Regions from separate parts of the Staphylococcus sp. Ze2 genome, predicted to be linked through region 1. Evidence: riboswitches for the same ligand, from Rfam matches in the RefSeq annotation. Region 1 holds a riboswitch; each other region holds the start of a gene.
The links. Region 1 has a riboswitch for S-adenosylmethionine ahead of metX (homoserine O-acetyltransferase MetX). Riboswitches for the same ligand answer to the same signal wherever they lie in the genome.
Positions count from the first base shown of each region.

Region 1 (3,551 bases):
TATTGAGTTCTTCAAGGGGTGTCTAACATATAACACAAAATTATGGAATGGTATAAGTGCTGTTGTAACAATAATACAAGACTACCGTAAGTCTAACGTCACACAAACCGTTGTCTAAAAACATTGATTGTCTTTCTATTGTTGTATTAGAATGAATTTACTGTTTTTAGCTTTTGAGATGAGAGGGTGGGGAAATGGGAAATGAGGCACACGTAACTTTTAAACAAGGTGTAAAAGAGTGTATTCCTACTTTGTTAGGTTATGCTGGTGTTGGTCTGTCTTTTGGAATTGTTGCAGTAGCTTCAGGCTTTAGTATGTTGGAAATTATTTTACTTTGCTTGCTAGTGTATGCGGGTGCGGCACAGTTTATTATTTGTGCACTTGTTATTTCAGGCACGCCCATATCTGCAATTATATTGACGACATTTATTGTGAATTCAAGGATGTTTTTATTAAGTATGACGCTTGCTCCAAGTTATAAAAATTACAGTTTATTAAATAGAATTGGTCTTTCTACATTAGTAACTGATGAAACATTTGGTGTAGCCATTACGCCACATTTGAAAGGTAAAAAGATTAATGATCGTTGGTTGCACGGACTAAATATAACAGCATATGTTTTTTGGACATTTGCATGTATTATTGGTGCAGTCTTTGGTAAATACATACATCAACCAGAAGCATTGGGATTAGATTTTGCGATTACTGCTATGTTTATATTCTTAGCTGTCTCGCAATTTGAATCGCTTAGACGTTCAAAGATCAATACTTATTTTGTATTGATTATATGTGTAATTGTAATGATGCTTAGTTTAAGTTTGTTTATGCCTTCATATTTAGCTATCATATTAGCTTCAACTATTGCAGCACTGATTGGGGTGGTGATGGAACGATGACAACGACGATACATATGCTAACAATCATCGTGCTATGTGGCGTGGTAACGTGGCTAACACGCATTATTCCATTTATTTTGATAACTAAAATAAAGTTATCTGAACGTGTGATTAAATGGCTTTCATTTATACCGATTACATTATTTACTGCTCTAATTATCGATGGATTAATAGAGCAACAAGAAGGAGTGATGGGTTATACCATCAACGTGCCATTTCTAATTACGATGCTCCCGACTATTGTCATTGCTGTGATATCACGTAGTTTAACAATTACTATAATTAGTGGCATTATTATTATGGCGGTGTTACGTTGGGTATTTTAGACAATCCTATTGAAGTAAGTTATATTATCCGTTAAACTATAAATAATTAGAAAATTAAGATATTTCAGATTATATTATCATTTTAATTTTATCTCAATTTATGAGTTTATCTTTAATACAATTAAAATCAAATCTTATTTCGAGAAGCTGAGGGACTTGGCCCGTGGACGCTTCAGCAACCGGCTTATAAAGTACGGTGCTAATACCATCGATACACTCGAATGATAAGTACTTTTAACTTCTTACTTATTTTATGAGTGAGGAGTTTTTTTACTAAGTAGGAGGTAAAACATGACGAATTATACGGTTGATACATTAGAACTAGGGCCATTCACAACAGAGTCAGGTGAATTCATCTCAAACTTAAAGTTACGTTATGAACATGTAGGGTTAAAAGGCCAACCACTTGTAGTGGTTTGTCATGCTCTAACAGGTAATCACTTAACGTATGGTACAAATGAAAACCCTGGATGGTGGAGAGGAATTATTGACGGCGGTTATATGCCTGTAAATGATTATCAATTTTTGACATTTAATGTTATTGGAAGTCCTTATGGTTCAAGTTCTGCATTAACAGATGCAAACTTTCCTAAGTCACTAACGTTAAGAGATATTGTGCGTGCCATAGAATTAGGTATTGAAACATTAGGTTTCGAAAGGATTAATATATTAATCGGTGGTTCGTTAGGCGGCATGCAAGCAATAGAATTATTATATAATCGTAAATTTAATGTTGAAAAAGCAGTGATTCTCGCAGCTACAGATAAAACGTCGTCCTACAGTCGTGCGTTTAATGAAATAGCAAGACAGGCGATTCATTTAGACAATAAAGAGGGCATGAGCATTGCAAGACAGTTAGGGTTTTTAACATACCGTTCGTCTAAAAGTTATGATAAACGCTTCTCCCCAAATCAAGTGGTGACTTATCAAAAACATCAAGGTAATAAATTTATGAATCATTTTGATTCTTTATGCTATTTAACACTCCTAGACGTCTTAGATAGTCATGATGTAGATAGAGGACGTAATGATGTAGATGAAGTATTTAGTAACCTGGACACTAAAGTAATGACGATGGGCTTCACAGATGATTTGTTATATCCAGATGATTTAGTTTGTGCCGTGGGAAATCGTTTTAAATATCACAAACATTTCTTTGTTCCAGATAACGTAGGTCATGACGGTTTTTTACTGAATTTTAATGATTGGGCTCCTAATTTATATCACTTCTTAAAAGTATATAAAATTAAAAGAAAATGATTTAACAACGCTATTATATGCGTTTTTAGGATGTAACTATACGACTACTTTCGATAGGGGAGACTGACGTATAGTACATCTTTTTTTATACAATCATTGAAGATGTGATGACGTAAAGTGACGCTAAAGTAGTAGCGTTAGAAAGGGAATATTGTGAAGTGCTGATTAATTCAATCATTTATACGTTTATAAATAGGAAATTATAGTATATCGTTAACTTCTGTATTTGGATTGCCAATAATTGTATAAAAGTTTTAAAGAGGTTAAAATAATAGTTATAGTCAAAAATAGTATGGGAGTGGCGAATTTGTTTTCAAAAATATATCCTAAAGTAACTGTGCTTAGTATACTAACTCTAATCGTAGTGGCTTTAGCTTTACATATATTACCTCCGTTAGGCCTGGTGTTAGGTATCTTTGCAACAATTCCAGGCATTATCTTATGGCATAAGTCTATTGAATCATTTGGTTTAACAGCAGTCATTACAGTGGTATTAACAACATTATTAGGTAATATATTTGTGTTGAGCACCATGGTCATCATACTCTTAGTGAGTTTTGTTATCGGCCAATTATTAAAAGAACGTACATCTAAAGAACGCATACTTTATATCACAACTACATATATTAGTATGTTCTCGTTAATTGCGTTTATGGGACTACAAACGTTTGATAAAATACCAAGTTCTACAGTTTTGATGAAACCAGTGAAAGATTACATGCATAACGTTGTTTCTGGAATTGCGGGAAGTGCAGAATATAAGCAAATGCTTGAAGAAGGCTTCCGCCAAATGTCAGTTCAGTTACCAAGTTATGTCATTATCACAGTATTTCTACTTATTTTAATCAATTTAATTATTACTTTTCCAATTTTACGTAAGTTCAAAATCGCTACACCAATATTTAAACCATTATATGCTTGGCAAATGAAGCGTTCACTATTATGGATGTATATTATTGTCTTGATTTGTGTTATGTTTGCGAGCCAACCAGGGACTTTCCAAAGTATCGTTTTAAACTTTGAAATTGTGTTATCATTATGTATGTATATTCAGGGGTTAAGTGTTATT
Region 1 is NZ_CP183486.1:312,298-315,848, forward strand. It holds gene ACM591_RS01255 (AzlC family ABC transporter permease) at 195-896, shown strand; gene ACM591_RS01260 (AzlD domain-containing protein) at 893-1,222, shown strand; SAM riboswitch class I at 1,354-1,453, shown strand; gene metX (homoserine O-acetyltransferase MetX) at 1,514-2,482, shown strand; gene ACM591_RS01270 (DUF2232 domain-containing protein) at 2,775-3,551, shown strand, end outside.

Region 2 (3,551 bases), 1.1 Mb from region 1:
TTAATTAAATCTTGAGCTTGTTCTCTATACGCTTCTGGCTTACTCCAAGCATTAATAGGATTCAATAGTGTTTGAGGGACATCCTCAACTTCGACTGGAATATCTAAACCGAACATATCATCTTTAATATATTCAGCATCTCTTAATTGCCCTGTAATTGCTTGATTTACCATTTGTCTTGTGTAACTTAGGCTTATACGACGTCCTACGCCATATTTACCACCAGTCCAACCAGTGTTTACAAGATAAACATCTACATCATGTTGATCGATTAGGTTACCTAATAAATCAGCATAAACTTTAGCGTTTAGAGGTAAGAAAGGTGAACCGAAACATGTAGAGAATGAAGGTTCTGGCTCAGTTACGCCACGTTCTGTACCGGCTAATTTAGCAGTGAATCCACTCAAGAAATGATACATTGCTTGATCTTTGGACAGTTTTGAAATAGGTGGTAAAACACCGAAAGCATCTGCAGTTAAGAAAATAATTGTATTAGGATGAGCCGCTTTAGATGGGGTTACAATATTTTCAATATGGTCTATTGGATATGCTGCTCTAGTGTTTTCAGTGTATTGATTATCATCGAAGTCAATGTCACCATCTTCATCTACAACAACATTTTCTAAAATAGTACCATATTTAATAGCGTCATAAATTTGAGGTTCTTTTTTATAAGAAAGGTTAATTGCTTTTGCATAACAACCACCTTCTATGTTAAAAATACCATTTTCATTCCAACCATGTTCATCATCGCCAATTAGCTTACGTGTTGGATCCGCTGATAGTGTTGTTTTACCAGTGCCAGAAAGACCAAAGAATAAAGCAACGTCACCTTTGTCTCCAACGTTAGCTGAACAGTGCATGCTCATAATGTTATCTTTAGGTAGTAAATAGTTCATTACGGAGAAAATACCTTTTTTCATTTCACCAGCGTATTCAGTCCCGCCAATGAGGATGACTTTATGTTTGAAAGATGTGATGATAAATGTTTCTGAGTTTGTGCCGTCAATCTCTGGATCGGCTTTAAAATGAGGTGCTGAAATAATTGTGAAGTTTGGTTTGATTTCTTGCGCTTCTTCTTTTGAGCTAGGGCGTATAAACATATTTTGAGCAAATAGATTATGCCAAGCTAATTCATTTACAACAGTTAATTTTAATTGTGAGTCGTGATCACTACCGGCATAACCGTTGAATACATATAGTTCATCTTTTTTGTCTAAATAGTTTAGTACCTTATCATATAAATTTAAAAATGTTTCTTCTTCAATCGGTTGGTTAACGTTGCCCCAGTCAATATCATCTCTATAAGATGGCTCATTTACAATAAACTTATCCTTTGGTGAACGACCTGTATATTTACCTGTTCTAGCGTTAATTGCACCTAATTCGGTGAGTTCTCCTTCATCATTATCTAAAATCTTGTTATACAACTGTGTTGTAGATAATTGAAATAATGAAGATTTTTTGTCTAAAATGCTTTCAATTTTGTTTGTATAAGTGTATGTATCTACAGCCATACTAATCCCTCCAACGCTATTTAGTTATTGTAAGCCTTTACAATTACAGAGTATAACACATATATATTAATAGTCCATACCAATTTAAAAGGAATTTTAAATAACCATTAATAAATGTAAAATTGACATTATATCGTTGATTCTGTACTATAGGACTTAACGGATTCTCTTATCCTGAGTGGCGGAGGGACATGGACCCAATGAAGCCCAGCAACCTCTTCTTAATAGGAAGAAAGGTGCCAAACCGTTTGCAGACAAATATCGTCTGAACGATAAGAGCGAATGGACGTATAAGGCCTTCTCTCTATTTATTGATAGTGTAGAAGGCTTTTTTAATGAGCTCAACAGAGAGAGAATTTTCGTAATTTAAAAACTAAAGGAGCAAATTATGACTTACAATAGAAGATTATTCACTTCAGAATCGGTAACAGAAGGACATCCAGATAAAATAGCGGATCAAGTATCTGATGCTATATTGGATGAAATATTGAAAGATGACCCAAATGCACGTGTTGCTTGTGAGACGACAGTAACTACTGGCATGGCGCTTATTTCAGGAGAAATATCAACAACAACATATGTTGATATTCCAAAAGTGGTTAGAGAAACAATTAAAGAGATAGGTTACACACGTGCTAAATACGGTTACGATAGCCAGACAATGGCAGTGTTGACGGCAATTGACGAACAGTCACCAGATATCGCTCAAGGTGTCGATACAGCTTTAGAGTATCGTGAAGATGCATCAGAAGAGGAAATTGAAGCTACTGGAGCGGGTGACCAAGGTTTGATGTTCGGTTATGCTACAAACGAAACGGATACTTACATGCCGTTACCAATTTTCTTATCACATCAACTTGCTAAACGCTTATCAGATGTACGTAAAGATGAAATATTAAATTACTTACGTCCTGATGGTAAAGTACAAGTAACTGTTGAGTATGATGAACAAGATCAACCACATCGTATTGATACAATTGTCGTGTCAACACAACATGCCGAAGATATCGAATTAGCACAAATTCAAGACGATATTAAAAAACATGTCATTTATCCAACGGTACCCGAAACACTTTTAGATGAGAATACCAAATTTTATATCAATCCTACTGGTCGTTTCGTTATAGGTGGGCCACAAGGTGATGCTGGGCTTACTGGACGTAAAATAATTGTTGATACATATGGTGGTTATGCACGCCATGGTGGGGGATGCTTTAGTGGTAAAGATCCGACTAAAGTAGACCGTTCTGCTGCATATGCTGCACGTTATGTAGCGAAAAATATCGTTGCTGCTGAATTAGCAGACAAATGTGAGGTGCAACTTGCATATGCTATTGGTGTAGCTGAACCTGTTTCTATTTCTATAGATACATTTGGTACAGGAAAAGTTAAAGAAAATGAATTGGTTGAGGCAGTTAGACAACATTTTGATTTAAGACCAGCTGGAATTATTAAAATGTTAGACTTGAAACATCCTATTTATAAACAAACTGCTGCATACGGTCATTTTGGTCGTACAGACGTATTATTACCATGGGAAAAGTTAGATAAAATTAATTTATTAAAAGATACAGTTAAAGCTTAACTAGAGTAAAAATATTTTTAGCTTTACTATCGAATACTATATGTTTATCTATTATAATTAAGTTACTGAACACATAAAGGAGCGTTTTTTGTTATGAATTCATTTGGACCATTAGAGATTGGTTTAATTGTGGCAATTGTTGTAGCAGTAATTTGTTTCATTTTATTTATCATTGCTTTGAAAAGTAAAAAGAAAGCACAACAAAAGGTAGAGGAACAATACAAAACCAGAGAACAAAAACTAAGCGACGAGCATGAGGAAGAATTAGAAAAAGAAAGAATTGAAAATAAAAAAACAGTAACAAAGCAAAAAGAAGAATATAATGCTACAGTTAGTTCGAAAAATAGAGAAATTGATGCATTAAAATTGTTCTCTAAAAATCAAAGTGAATATGTAACTGATATGAGACTTATTGGTATTCGAGAAAGATTAGTAAATGAGAAAAGAAT
Region 2 is NZ_CP183486.1:1,400,457-1,404,007, forward strand. It holds gene pckA (phosphoenolpyruvate carboxykinase (ATP)) at 1-1,517, opposite strand, end outside; SAM riboswitch class I at 1,684-1,796, shown strand; gene metK (methionine adenosyltransferase) at 1,906-3,102, shown strand; gene ACM591_RS06510 (nuclease-related domain-containing protein) at 3,196-3,551, shown strand, end outside.
Region 2: linked by a shared signal. The riboswitch ahead of metK (methionine adenosyltransferase) and the one ahead of metX (homoserine O-acetyltransferase MetX) in region 1 are both predicted to bind S-adenosylmethionine.

Region 3 (3,551 bases), 680 kb from region 1:
TAAGATTCCAACTTTTGGCCAAAAAGAAGTGTTAGGTAGAGCAGGTCAACCGGTTGAACTTTCAGGTGTGTATGTACATTTAGCAGCTGAGGAATCAAGTTATACTACAGGACAAGTTTATGGCGTGACAGGTGGTACTCAATTAGATTAGAATTGATGAAGTAACGATACAGTAATTTGAAAATTAGTGTTATAATGTTTCGGCGATACTAAGTATAAGGAGGAAAGGATAGTTTAATATCCTACCTCCTTATTTTTGAAAGGAAAGGTAATCATTTATGAAAAAATTTAAAGCAGACGCTTTAACAAAAAAACAAAATTATAAATTATTAAGTGGAAGTGTGATACCTAGACCCATCGCATTTGTTACTTCTCAAGATAAAGATGGGCATTTAAATGCAGCGCCGTTTAGCTTTTTTAATGTTGTTAATAGTGCACCTCCAATGATTATGATTTCTACAGGGCGTTCTGAAGGAAAGCGAAAAGACACTTCTTTAAATATTGAGGAAACGGAAGCGTTTGTAGTACATATTACAGATGAAGCTACAGTCGAACAAATCAACAATACTGCAGCACCGTTGTCCCGTAACCAAAATGAATTAGAAAGAACAAGTTTGAAATGTGTTGACTCTGAATTAATTTCAGTACCTGGTATCGAACAAGCTAAAATTCGAATGGAATGTAAGTTAGATAGAATTATTCCACTAGGTGATCCACAAGAAGGGTCCGATTTAATTATAGGCGAAGTAGTCATGTTTCATATTGATGAATCAGTTTATTTTGAAGATAGTAAAATAGATGCTGATGCGCTTAGTGCGGTAGCTCGTTTAGCTGGTAATGATTACGCTTCTTTAGGTAATAAGTTCACTATCGAACGTCCGATGAAGTAAATATAAAGCAATTAAATGAATTGTATAAGCTATATAAAAATAGTAGATGTTGAAGGGATTAGACAATGAAAGCATTAATAAAAATTGTTTTCTGTTTAATCCCTATTTGACGAATTACAATTAATACTGTACTGTAATAAAATAAAATAAAATAATAACTTATCAAGAGAAGTTTAGGGACTGGCCCGGTGATACTTCGGCAACATGATAATGCGTGTGCCAAATCCAGTAGCATAATTTATGCTAGAAGATAAGAATGAATCGCAGTTTACTCTTTCTTCTTAATTTAGAAAGAGTTTTTTTATTTTTAAGGCTTAAAAATAACAGAAGGTTGGATTCTGTTCTAATATTTAGGAAAGTTGGTTATGTATGGAGGAAACGAAAAAAGGTAACGCTTGGGCTTTGATACCTTTAATCATATTTGTTGGTATGTTTTTAGGTGTTGGTATAAGTACAGGTGACTTTACAACAATGCCACTCAATGTAGCTATATTAGTTGCTTCTATTGTTGGCTTAGTGTTAAACAGAAAAGAATCATTTCATAAAAAAGTTGAAGTTTTTACAAAAGGTGCAGGACATTCCAATATTATTTTAATGATGCTAATTTTCTTATTAGCAGGTGCCTTTTCTCAAACGACAGAAGATATGGGTGGCGTGCAGTCGACGGTTAATTTAGGGTTATCATTAATACCAGAAAATTTAATTATCGTTGGACTATTTATAATATGTATGTTTGTATCATTATCAATGGGGACGTCTGTTGGGACGGTAGCTGCTATAGCGCCAGTTGGTTTTGGTTTAAGTCAGGCTACAGATGTTTCAGCGGCAATCACAATGGCTACTGTTGTTGGTGGAGCTATGTTTGGCGATAACTTATCGATGATTTCTGATACTACTATAGCTGCAGTACGTACTCAGAAAACGAAAATGAGTGATAAATTTAAGGTGAACATAAAGATTGTTTTGCCTGGTGCGATATTTACTATTATTGTGCTTTGGTTTTTAACAAATGGTGCACATATAGATGTAAATAAAAGTTATGATTATGATCTTGTTAAAGTAATTCCGTACTTATTTGTGCTTATCTTAGCATTAATAGGTATAAATGTAGTTATTGTATTAATCGGAGGTATTGTACTTTCTGCAATAATCGGTTTAATCTATGGTTCATTTGGATGGACAGGTTTATTAAATTCTATATCAAAAGGTATAATCGGTATGGAAGATATAGCGATTATTGCATTGCTCATTGGTGGTTTAGTTGCGCTGATTCAACATAATGGTGGTATTACTTGGTTATTAAATTTTGTGCGCAGTAAAGTGAAATCTAAACGTGGTGCAGAACTAGGTATTGCTGGATTAGTCAGTGTTGCAGATATATCAACAGCAAATAATACTATTTCTATATTAATGGCAGGGCCGTTAGCAAAAGATATTTCAGAAGAATATGATGTAGATCCACGTAAATCGGCTAGTATTTTAGATATGTTCGCAAGTTGTTTTCAAGGGATGTTGCCATATAGCCCTCAATTGATTGCTGCTGCAGGTGTGGCGTCTATATCTCCATTTGAATTAGTTCCTTACGCAATCTATCCGATGATACTAGGTGTTTGCGGACTTATAGCGATTTTCTTCAGATTACCTAGGTTAGATAAAAAGTAATTAAGATATATTAAAACATTAAGATCAAATTGCGAATTGATTTTTAAGCTCTAATTAGAGTGTTGAAATTACATGCTAATAAATATGAGGTAGAAGGTATTTGGAAATTGTTGTTGTTCATTGTGTTATTTAATACTAAGTAATTATAATAGAGATTAAATGAGTCCGGGATATAAAGGTTTCCCGGGCTCATTCGCTATTTTAAATAAACAGTATGTTAATAGAATATGCTAAGATAAATATAAAGTTTATTTAGTAAAATATTCAATATAAATGAAAGTTTTGACGTTTACTGACTAATAGCGATAAAATAAGGTTGTTAAAGCTTTATAAATATGAAAGAACATCACTATATTTACTTTATAATTGTTTAGAAGTATAGTGTAATGCGTTAGAATAGTAATAAGAGTGAAAGTAGGTGAACAATCGATCGTGGGTAAATACAATGTAGAAAATGAAAATGTTGAAATTCGTCTTGAAAGATTATTTAAGGTAGAACCTGAATTATTATACCAAGCTTGGACAGACCAACGTTTTCTTAAACAATGGTTTATGACAACTGAAAGAACAAATAAAACTATTGAAGTAACTGCTGAACAAAATGGAAAGTATAAAATTGTTGATGTTCGTAAGGGTAAGGAGAATATAGTGCAAGGTACATTCGCTTCATTAACACCTTATGAATATATCGTCATGACAATTGGTATGCCCGAATTAAGTGATTCAGAAGATACGATAGAAGTTGAAATATTCGAGAGAGAGCCAGGCATTACGCAAATGATTTTCAATTATAATGCTTTTGTACCAAGAGAAAGAAGATTAACATCTTTAGAATATAAACAGAAGAAGAAAGAATATCATGATTCGACGGCACATGGATTTGAAATGTTATTCGACAAACTACAATTAACGCTTGAAGAGTTTGAAGCGGATTTATAAAATAGTTCGCTAATATAACAATCATATTGTTATATATGGTTTTGTTATACTATTCCAACG
Region 3 is NZ_CP183486.1:988,905-992,455, forward strand. It holds gene ACM591_RS04220 (SDR family oxidoreductase) at 1-151, shown strand, start outside; gene ACM591_RS04225 (flavin reductase family protein) at 279-890, shown strand; SAM riboswitch class I at 1,047-1,147, shown strand; gene ACM591_RS04230 (Na+/H+ antiporter NhaC family protein) at 1,260-2,552, shown strand; gene ACM591_RS04235 (SRPBCC family protein) at 2,985-3,491, shown strand.
Region 3: linked by a shared signal. The riboswitch ahead of ACM591_RS04230 (Na+/H+ antiporter NhaC family protein) and the one ahead of metX (homoserine O-acetyltransferase MetX) in region 1 are both predicted to bind S-adenosylmethionine.

Region 4 (3,551 bases), 740 kb from region 1:
AAAAGTTGAAGGTAATACAGTAACAATTGGTATCACTGAATACGCTCAAGGTGAACTTGGCGATATCGTATTTGTTGAATTACCAGAAGTAGATGACGAAATTAATGAAGGCGACACTTTTGGTAGTGTTGAATCCGTAAAAACTGTTTCAGAACTATATGCACCTGTATCAGGTAAAGTAGTTGAATCTAATGATGAGTTAGAAGATAGCCCAGAATTCGTAAATGAATCACCTTACGAAAAAGCTTGGATGGTTAAAGTTGAACTAAGTGACGAAAGTCAAATAGATGAATTATTAACTGCAGAGCAATATTCAGAAATGATTGGCGAATAATATAACACTGAACTCCATGATATAACTATCTTGGAGTTTTTTCATACCATTGAGGATTATTGAAGATTTATCAATTTTATAAGTCTAACAAGTTCACCTCAACTTAAAATAATGATAAATTATGTTTGTAATAATAAGAAATATTTTAACTATGTAAATTATGTTTATTGTCACTACGGATTGTGAAGAACTAAGTAGAAAAGATTTACTATCAACATTTAGAGGGTGGATGTCATGACGATACTGAACCAAGTAATTGTTGTCGAAGGAAAGTCAGACAAGAAGCGTGTCAAACAAGTGATTGATCAGCCAATAGAAATTATTTGCACGAATGGAACGATGGGTGTAGATAAATTAGACGAAATGATTGATACTTTATATGACAAACAAGTGTATATTCTTGTTGATTCGGATGATGAAGGTGAAAGAATACGAAAATGGTTCAAACGCTATTTAAGTGAAAGTAGACATATAAGAGTAGATAAACAATATTGCGAAGTCGCTCGTTGTCCTAAACCATATTTATCTAGAGTATTGGAAAAACATGGTTTTATAGTTAAGGATGAAGAAAAGGTGGCGAAAGCAAGATTGGATTATATAGCTGAGAGGGTAAGTTTATTAACATGAATGTAACAAGTGAACAACGCGTTGACGTCAATAAATATATAAATGAAGATAAGTATCTTATCTTTGGTTATACACCAACATGTGGGACATGTAAGGTTTCTGAACGTATGCTAGATATTGCTAATGATATTTTGCAATTACCTATAATAAAAATGGACTTAAACTTTCATCCTGATTTTAGTCAAATGTATGAAATTCAATCTGTACCAGTTTTATTAGTAATGTCAAAAGGTGAAGAGCAAAAAAGGATTTATGCATTTCAATCGGTGCCTTATTTGTTAGAAAATTTAAAATAGTTATTGACGAAATATTAGTACGATGGTAGGATTAAAAATAATTAAATAATGAAACTCTTATCACGAGAGGTGGAGGGATGTGCCCTACGAAGCCCGGCAACCGTCTTTAATAGAAATGGTGCCAATTCACATAAAGTTTTAAAACTTTAGAAGATGAGAGAAGCGATTTTGCTTTCTCTATACTTCGGTGAACATAGAGAAAGCATTTTTTTAATTGAAGGATTAGCAACACAAGGAGGAAACAGAATGATTGAGTTAAATCAAATAGTCAAAAAGTACAAAACGAAAAAACAGGACGTACTGGCTGTAGATCATGTTGATTTAAGTATTCAATCAGGCTCGATTTTTGGAGTAGTTGGTTTTTCAGGTGCGGGGAAAAGTACTTTAATTAGACTTTTAAATAATCTCGAACAACCAACTTCAGGAGACGTCATTATCGATGGAGATACAATTGGTAAGCTATCAAAATCACAGTTAAGAAAAAAGCGTCAAAAAGTGAGCATGATATTTCAACATTTTAATTTACTATGGTCGCGTACTGTATTAAATAATATTACATTTCCATTGGAAATAGCGGGTGTGCCTCGCCGTGAAGCAAAACAACGGGCAAAAGAATTAGTAGAACTTGTTGGACTGAAAGGTAGAGAAAGTGCGTATCCTTCAGAACTGTCAGGTGGTCAAAAACAACGTGTCGGCATTGCGCGAGCGTTAGCAAACGAACCAACTGTATTGCTTTGTGATGAAGCGACAAGTGCATTAGATCCTCAAACAACAGATGAAATTTTAGAATTATTATTGAAAATTAAAGAAGAAAGAAATTTAACAATTGTAATCATCACACACGAAATGCATGTCATTAGACGCATATGTGACGAAGTAGCTGTTATGGAAAACGGTCGTGTGATTGAACAAGGTCTAGTTTCCACAGTTTTTGAGAATCCACAACATGCGGTTACAAAACGTTTTGTTAAAGATGATTTAAATGATGATTTTGATAAATCTATTAGCGACTTAGTGTCACTTAATGAAGATGATTATGTTGTTCGTTTGAATTTCACAGGGAATAATACCACGCAACCTCTCGTGTCATACATAACGAAAACGCATAACATCGATGTGAATATATTAGAAGCTAATATTAAACATACAAAAGATGGTTCACTTGGTTTCTTAGTAATTCAATTGAGCGATGTAAATTCAGAAAAATTCGAAAAGTTTAAAAATGATTTAGAAGCACAGCATGTGTCAGTGGAGGTGTTAAGACATGGGTAATTCATTGAGTGACATCCTCCGCGAGATGTTTACAATGCCAAACGTCAGTTGGGACGAAGTTTGGTTAGCGACATACGAAACAATTTATATGACAGTTATTTCGACAATTTTTGCCTTTGTACTAGGCTTAATATTAGGTGTTTTACTCTTTTTATCAGCTAAAAGCAAATCACCTATAGCGAGAGTTTTCTATACTGTTGTTTCATTTATAGTTAACTTGTTTAGAGCGATACCATTTATTATTTTAATCTTATTGTTAATTCCGTTTACAAGTTTAGTCTTAGGCACGATTAGTGGTCCAACAGGAGCATTACCAGCTTTAATCATTAGTGCGGCGCCTTTCTATGCCAGACTTGTAGAAATTGCATTTAAAGAGATTGATAAAGGCGTTATTGAAGCAGCTTGGTCAATGGGTGCCACTACTTGGACAGTAGTCAAAAAAGTATTATTACCTGAAGCGATGCCAGCATTAATTTCAGGTATTACTGTCACAGCGATTGCTTTAGTAGGATCTACTGCAGTAGCCGGTGTTATTGGTGCAGGTGGCTTAGGTAACCTAGCTTATTTAACAGGTTTCACCAGAAATCAAAATGACGTTATTTTTGTTTCAACAATTTTAATCCTTATTATTGTGTTCATCATTCAATTTATTGGTGATTGGGCTACTAATAAAATTGATAAGAGATAATCTTAAAAAGGGGGACTTTTTATATGAAAAAATTATTTAGCTTAGCTTCTGTACTTGTATTAGCGCTTGTTTTAGCAGCTTGTGGAAATAGTGGTGGCAGTGAAGATAAAAAAATTACAGTAGGTGCTTCTCCAGCTCCTCATGCTGAAATTTTAGAAAAAGCCAAGCCATTATTAAAAGATAAAGGCTATGATTTGAAGATTAAAACAATTAATGATTATACAACACCGAATAAATTATTAGATAAAGGTGAATTAGACGCAAACTTTTTCCAACATACACCTTACTTAAAAACTGAGAAAAAAGATAAAGGATATAAAGTAGAATCAGCAGG
Region 4 is NZ_CP183486.1:2,357,418-2,360,968, reverse strand. It holds gene gcvH (glycine cleavage system protein GcvH) at 1-334, shown strand, start outside; gene ACM591_RS11065 (toprim domain-containing protein) at 569-961, shown strand; gene ACM591_RS11060 (thioredoxin family protein) at 958-1,257, shown strand; SAM riboswitch class I at 1,312-1,417, shown strand; gene ACM591_RS11055 (methionine ABC transporter ATP-binding protein) at 1,504-2,529, shown strand; gene ACM591_RS11050 (methionine ABC transporter permease) at 2,522-3,217, shown strand; gene ACM591_RS11045 (MetQ/NlpA family ABC transporter substrate-binding protein) at 3,241-3,551, shown strand, end outside.
Region 4: linked by a shared signal. The riboswitch ahead of ACM591_RS11055 (methionine ABC transporter ATP-binding protein) and the one ahead of metX (homoserine O-acetyltransferase MetX) in region 1 are both predicted to bind S-adenosylmethionine.